2 regions of the Alcaligenes sp. SDU_A2 genome follow, and region 1 is predicted to be linked to the other one. Evidence: predicted binding sites of a transcription regulator. Region 1 holds the regulator's gene; the other holds the start of a gene.
The links. The regulator LexA, encoded in region 1, represses DNA repair genes until DNA is damaged. The targets are predictions, from matches to a motif close to ACTGTATNNNNATACAGT.
Positions count from the first base shown of each region.

Region 2: the regulator LexA is predicted to act here: its motif matches at 1,381-1,398, upstream of AADW57_RS08560 (VRR-NUC domain-containing protein).

Region 1 is NZ_CP151273.1:2,191,981-2,195,540, reverse strand. It holds gene lon (endopeptidase La) at 1-1,874, shown strand, start outside; gene lexA (transcriptional repressor LexA) at 2,106-2,759, opposite strand; gene AADW57_RS10210 (GNAT family N-acetyltransferase) at 2,841-3,401, opposite strand; gene AADW57_RS10205 (amino acid aminotransferase) at 3,470-3,560, opposite strand, start outside.
Region 2 is NZ_CP151273.1:1,824,247-1,827,806, reverse strand. It holds gene AADW57_RS08560 (VRR-NUC domain-containing protein) at 1-1,374, opposite strand, end outside; gene AADW57_RS08555 (aminotransferase class I/II-fold pyridoxal phosphate-dependent enzyme) at 1,523-2,830, opposite strand; gene AADW57_RS08550 (YggS family pyridoxal phosphate-dependent enzyme) at 2,904-3,560, shown strand, end outside.

The DNA of each region.
Region 1 (3,560 bases):
GCCTGCTTTCGCAACTGGAAGGCGAGATCGATATCCTGCAGGTGGAAAAGCGCATTCGTGGTCGCGTCAAAAAGCAGATGGAAAAAAGCCAGCGCGATTACTACCTGAACGAGCAGGTCAAGGCCATCCAGAAAGAATTGGGCGAAGGCGAAGACGGTGCCGACGTCGAAGAACTGGAAAAGCGGATCGAAGAGGCTCAGCTCAGCAAGGAAGCGCTTAAAAAAGCCGAAGCCGAAATGAAAAAGCTCAAGCTGATGTCGCCGATGTCAGCCGAAGCCACGGTGGTGCGCAACTACATCGAAACGCTGGTGGGCTTGCCTTGGCGCAAGAAGAGCCGTATCAATAATTCGCTCAGTAATGCCGAAAGCGTGCTGGATGCCGACCACTTCGGCCTGGAAAAGGTCAAAGAGCGCATCGTCGAATATTTGGCCGTGCAGCAGCGCGTGGACAAGCTCAAGGCACCGATTCTGTGTTTGGTCGGGCCGCCGGGCGTGGGTAAAACTTCGTTGGGACAATCCATTGCCAAAGCCACAAACCGCAAGTTCGTGCGTATGGCGTTGGGTGGTGTGCGCGACGAAGCCGAAATCCGTGGTCATCGCCGCACCTATATCGGCTCCATGCCTGGCAAGGTCGTGCAGAACATGAGCAAGGTCGGCGTGCGTAACCCTCTGTTCCTGCTGGATGAGATCGACAAGATGGGGGCCGATTTCCGCGGCGATCCTTCTTCGGCGCTGCTGGAAGTGCTGGACCCCGAACAGAACCATACCTTCCAGGATCACTACCTGGAAGTGGACTACGATCTGTCCGATGTCATGTTCGTGGCTACCAGCAATACCTTGAATATTCCGCCTGCGCTCTTGGATCGCATGGAAGTCATACGGCTGTCCGGCTATACGGAAGATGAAAAGCTGCGCATCGCCTACGACCACTTGTTGCCCAAGCTCATGAAGAACAACGGCGTGCGCGACGGCGAGCTCGAGGTCAAGGAAGAAGCGGTACGCGATATTGTGCGCTACTACACCCGCGAAGCCGGCGTGCGTTCGTTGGAGCGCGAGATCAGCAAGATCTGCCGCAAGGTGGTGCGCAAGCTGTTGGCGGCCAATCCGCAGGCGGGCTCCCGGGCCGCGCGTGGCAAGGCTTTGGCGTCTGAACCGATTGTGGTTGACTCAGCAAATTTGAACGAGTACTTGGGCGTTCGCCGTTTTTCTTTCGGCCTGGCCGAAAAGGAAAACAAAGTGGGACAGGTTACGGGTCTGGCCTGGACCGAAGTAGGCGGCGATTTGCTGACCATCGAAGTGGCGGACATGCCGGGTAAGGGCAATGTGTTGCGTACAGGTTCTATCGGCGATGTCATGAAAGAGTCGGTCGAGGCTGCCCGTACCGTGGTGCGTTCGCGGGCCCAGAAGTGGGGTATCGCAGATTCCGTGTTCGAGAAACGCGACCTGCATGTACACTTTCCTGAAGGAGCGACGCCCAAGGATGGTCCATCGGCCGGTATTGCCATTACCACGGCAATCGTGTCCAGCCTGACTGGAATTCCGGTGCGCTCGGATGTGGCCATGACAGGTGAGATCACCTTGCGTGGCGAAGTCCTGGCTATCGGCGGTCTGAAGGAAAAGCTGTTGGCAGCGCATCGCGGTGGCATCAAGACCGTGCTGATTCCCGAAGAAAACGTCAAGGACCTGGCCGAGATTCCCGATAATGTGAAGAATCATCTGGAAATCATCCCTGTGCGTTGGATTGATCGGGTTCTGGAAGTGGCCTTGCAAGATGCCGTCAAGCCGCTCAGCGATGAAGAGGTTGCCCGCCTGGCGGCCGAGGCTCTGGCTGCAAGTCGAGGCCCTGGTTCGGCACCGGAGTCCTTTAAACACTGATGCTGTGTTGATGGCGAAAAAAAACCCGAAGCGATTGCTTCGGGTTTTTTTTGGGCTGGGTCATCCGCTAGAGCGATGTCAAACCTGTGCTGTTTATGCTGTTAAGGATAGGCCCGATGCAAATTGCTTGTTGGATCGGCTTTGCAGATCTGTCCGCTGGTTGCACGGTTTAGATCCGGCGATTGCAAAAGTGGCCTAGTGCGCCCAAACGCAAGCGGGCCGTTGCGTTTGTTAGTGTAAGGGTGTGGCGCGGATCAGCCCGACAGCCACACCTTCCAGGGCCAGGGATTCGGGGTCGGTGACAACAATGGGCTCGAAATCGGGATTTTCCGGCAGCAGCACGACTTGATTGTTGGAGCGAGACAGGCGTTTAACGGTGACTTCGTCGCCGATACGGGCCACGACGATTTGACCATTGCGTGCTTCGGCGGTTTTTTTGACGGCCAGCAGGTCGCCATCCAGGATGCCAGCGTCGCGCATGCTAAGACCCCGAACGCGCAGCAGGTAATCCGGCGTTTGGTTGAACAGCGTATTGCTGACCCCGATTTCGCGTTCGATGTGTTCGGTGGCCAGAATGGGGTTGCCCGCAGCCACGCGTCCGATAATGGGTAGAAGCAGGGCGTCGGTCAGGCTGGTGAGCAAGCCGGTTTCGGCGCTATCCCGCAGGTCTGTGCCTAGCAGGCGTATGCCACGCGAAGCTCCTGCGGTCAGTTCTATGGCCCCTTTGCGAGCCAGCGCCTTCAGGTGGTCTTCGGCGGCATTGGCCGATTTGAAACCCAGTACCTGGGCGATTTCGGCCCGGGTAGGGGGGAAACCGGTGCGCTCGATTTCGGAGCGGATGATATCCAGCACTTGTTGCTGGCGCGCAGTGAGCTTGACGGTCATGGTGTGCTTTGCTGAATATATATACAGTGATGATTGTGCGTTACTTACGTTGATTTTGCAAGACTGCGTGTAGGGATGACATTAACGGTCTGCGGGCCATGCGCTTCGATTTTGTGTATACAGAACGTGGGGTGCCAATGGATGGCCGGCGGGCAAAGCGGGGTGATCGAAGGTTCCCGGCTGGCGCTGCATGCCCAAACGCTCCATGACCGCTTGCGAGGGTAGGTTCAATTCAGTGGTGTAGGCCACGATCTGCGCCAGCTTCAGTGTATGAAAACCGAAATCCACACTGGCACGGGCCGCCTCAGTGGCATATCCTTTGCCCCAGAATTCGGGCAGCAGTCGCCAGACCACCTCCACGCAGGGTTGGAAATGCAGTTTGGCCACAGGAATGTTCAGTCCTACCATGCCGACGAATTGGCCGCTGGCTTGCTCTTGTACGGCCCACTGCCCCCAGCCTTGCTGCTCAATCAGATGTTGACTGCGCTGGGCCAGCGCATCGCTTTGCGCACGGTCCAGGGTGGCAGGGTAGTACTGCAGTGCTTGCGGGTCCGCATTCAGGCGGGCGAATGCCGGCAGATCGCTTGTCTGCCAGGGGCGCAGTAACAGGCGGGCAGTGTTCAGGCTGATAGGAGAGGACATGACAGATGCGGATAGCAGAAACGAAAAACGCCCTTCCGTAGAAGGGCGTTGGAGGACGCCGAGGCGTTTTACTTCAGGACGGCAGCAATGGCATCAACCACATGGTCGATGTTCTGGCTGTTCAGGGCAGCCACGCAGATACGGCCGCTGCTGACCGCG
Region 2 (3,560 bases), 370 kb from region 1:
CATACCCTGTTTGTCGCGCCAGCGAGCCCGTATGCATTCTTTGTAGCCGGGACCATCCAGCAAGGCCAGCGCCTGATCGAATAAAGGCCGGCGCCGCGCCACGAAATCCGGACTGCTCCAATCGGCAGGGCTGCTCTGGTAGGGATGAAAGAACGCACCGGGCAAAGGCGCAAAAATGGCCTCCCAGCACAGCAGCCCCAACAAGCCCGGCAGCAGCGTATTTTCCACATATTGAACCGGTGCCAGTTCGGTATGCCAATGCGCCATGACCTGCCACTCCACGCGCTGCCCGTCATCGGGCAGCACCAAGCGGCTAAGCTGGGTGCGTGCCTGCGCCCGCTCCAACGACACCGGCTGTTCAGGCCACCTGGCCTTGGGAGCCAGTTTACGCAAGCGGGGCAGCATGCGCGCCAGCTTCTGGACTTCGGCTTCGCTTTCGGGCCGTTCCCAGGCCTGACAAAACAGGCCCCAGGCATCAGGCCCGTTCTGCTGCCTCTCCAGCACCCGCACACGACGCTGCCGGGCACCGGGCCAGGTGCTGCGGCAATAGGCCTGGTCGGCCAACTCCCACCAGGCTTGGCGCTCGGCCTCTTGCCCAAGTGAAAACAACGTTTTGTCCCGACGGCGCTGCAACCAGTCGCTATCGGTCACGATGGCACACACCGCCTGCAAACGCGCTTGCCATTGCGCGCGATCTGGCACGTCCGGCGCTTCGCGCAACCCGGACAGCGTTTCGTACAGCCGCACATCGTCCAGATGACGGAAAGCACGACTAGCGGCATCGAGCATCAGCGTTTCGTAGCGGTATAGACCCAGATCGCTAAGTACAAATTCTGACCAGTCCTGGTACTGGTTGCCGAAAAACAGCAGTTGCAGACGCTGCGCCCATGCCGTGACGCTCTCAGACAGCCGCAGGACATCGCTCTGCTCCGCCGCCAGACCTGGCCAATCGGCGCAGGGCCGAAGCTGATCTCCATGCCGAAGCGCTACTTGCGCGCGACATTCGTGCTTGCGCGCGCCCGCTGGCAAAGGTGCGAACATGGCACGCAACTGCGCAAGCGTATGCAGATGAAAGACACCGTCCAGGTCCAGTGGCGGTGCCAGACAGACCAAGCCTGCCTGAGCCAGCTCTTGTGTCGCTGCACAGATGTCGGCAATTTCGGGATAACGCAGCTTGCTTACCCGAAACAAGCTACCTTTGCGCATGACAAGACGCACCAGCAAAGCCTGGGCTGGTCCGGATAAACCCCAAAACACATGTCCGCACGCGACCTGCTCGGCCTCCAGCAGGTCGGCACTGTATTGCTGCACCCACCGCAACACCCGATGGAAATTATGCAGATAATAAAAAAGAGGAAGTTCCGCAGCAGCCATAGATAAACTGGTTGTTTATCCAGCCATTCTACCATCTGCACATGCGGCAGACGACGGAAACATCGAACGCCCCCTCGTTGTGCAAGGAACCGACCACACCATCTGGCGGCCACCCGTCCGCCCAAAACACCTGTTCGCGCGGGCCAGGCTACTGCGCCTGGCCCAGCACCTGAGCCAGGTCGGCGGCAAAGCGTTGCGCCTGCTCGGCCCCCAGGCTGGCAAAGGTTAGGCGCAGGCCCTGAGCCGGCTGATCCACGCCAAACACCTGCCCCGAGCGGGCCAGCCAACCGCGCGCCGCCAACCCGGCCAGCACGGGTTCGGCGTCGCGATCCAAAGGCACCCACAGATTGAACCCATCCTCGCTATCCCAGAACGGGATGCGATGCTTTTTCAGGGCCTGCATCAGCTGCAGGCGAGCCTGAACATACGCTGCCTGAGCGGCGCGGGTCTGCGCGGTCAACGTCGCGTCGGTCAGTCCATGCACCACCATCTGCTGCAGCAAGTGGCTGACCCACTGCGCCCCAGAGGCCAAACGCTGCGACAGGCGCTCGGCCGTTTGCTGGTCCGAGGCCATCAGAGCCACCCGCAGATCCGGACCCAGCCCCTTGGACACGGAACGGATCAGCGCCCAGCGCAGATGCCCGGCCGGAATGACGTTGCGGTACGGACTGTTGGCCAACATCCAGAAGTGGTCGTCCACCATCAGCAGAACTTCGGGGTAATTAGCCAGAATATGTTCGATCTGCCGCGCCCGCGCGCGACTGAGCGCGCACCCCGTGGGGTTGTGCGCGCGCGGCGTCAGGATCAAGGCACGCACACCGGCGGCCAAGGCCTGTTCCAGCGACTGCGGCACCATGCCCTCGGGGTCCACGGCAATGCCTACCGGCTTCAGGCCCAGGGTACGCACCGAATTGATGCTGCTGAGATAGCCCGGGTCTTCGATGCCCACCCTATCGCCCGCCAACAGAAAGGCTTGCAACAAACGCTCGATGGCATCGACCGCGCCGTAGCTGACGTGATAGGCCGTATTGACCGGCGTGTCCTTATGAAAAACCTGCCGGCAAACCGCGCGCAGCTCCGGCATCAAGGGATCGACCCCATACAGCGATTGCACGCTACCGCGCACGCCCTGTATCAGTTGCGCCGGCGAAGGCAGCAACTGGGCCGACGGATTGCCGCTGGCCAGATCCTGCAACACCGAGCTGACCCCGTGCCCTTCGCGGGCCAGTTGATGAATGGACTCGCGTATGCGCGTGCCGCGCCGACCCTGCGCATCGGCCACGCCGGCCGATACCAGCCGCTTATACGCCAACGCCACCGTATTGCGGTTCAGGCCCAGTGTCTGCGCCAACTCCCGCACGGGCGGCAAAGCCTGCCCCGGCGCAATCTGCCCCAAGGCCACTTGCTGGCGGATATCGTCGAACAGTTCCTTCGCATTGCTTCCCTGGATATTCATTTTGACCTATGACATAATGGTTAATGCGGCCATCAAGGTCGCGCCCGATTTCACTTTTCCCTTCTGGTGCGCCATGTCCGAATCCGCTCCTGTACTGCTGCATAACGAACATTATCCCACCTCTACCAGTGTAGATGCATTTCGTCATCGTATTGCCCTGGTACAACAGCGAATCGACCAAGCCTGCCTGCGCAACGGCCGAGCCAGCGGCGATGTGCGGCTGCTGGTGGTCAGCAAAACCTTCGGCACCGACCGTATTCGCCTGGCCTATCAGGCCGGGTGCCGCCTGCTGGGCGAAAACAAAGTCCAAGAAGCCGAACGCAAATACGAAGAACTGCACGAAGAATTGCCGGACCTGCAGTGGTCCGTCATCGGACACTTGCAAAGCAACAAGGCCAAATCGGTGGCGCGTTTCGCGGCCGAGTTCCAGGCACTGGACAAGCTCAAAACAGCCGAAACCCTGGATCGACGCCTACAGATCGAAGGACGCAGCCTGGATGTTTTCGTGCAAGTGAATACGTCCGGGGAAGCCAGCAAATTCGGCCTGCCACCCGAAGAAGTCCACGACTTCGTGCGCGCCTTGCCTCAATTTTCGGCACTGCGCGTCAAAGGCTTCATGACCCTGGCCCTGATGGATGCCGATCCCGAACGGGTGCGTCCCTGCTTTGTCTTGCTGCGTCAATTACGCGACCAGATACGCAACGACATCGGCCACGCCCAGGACATGTGC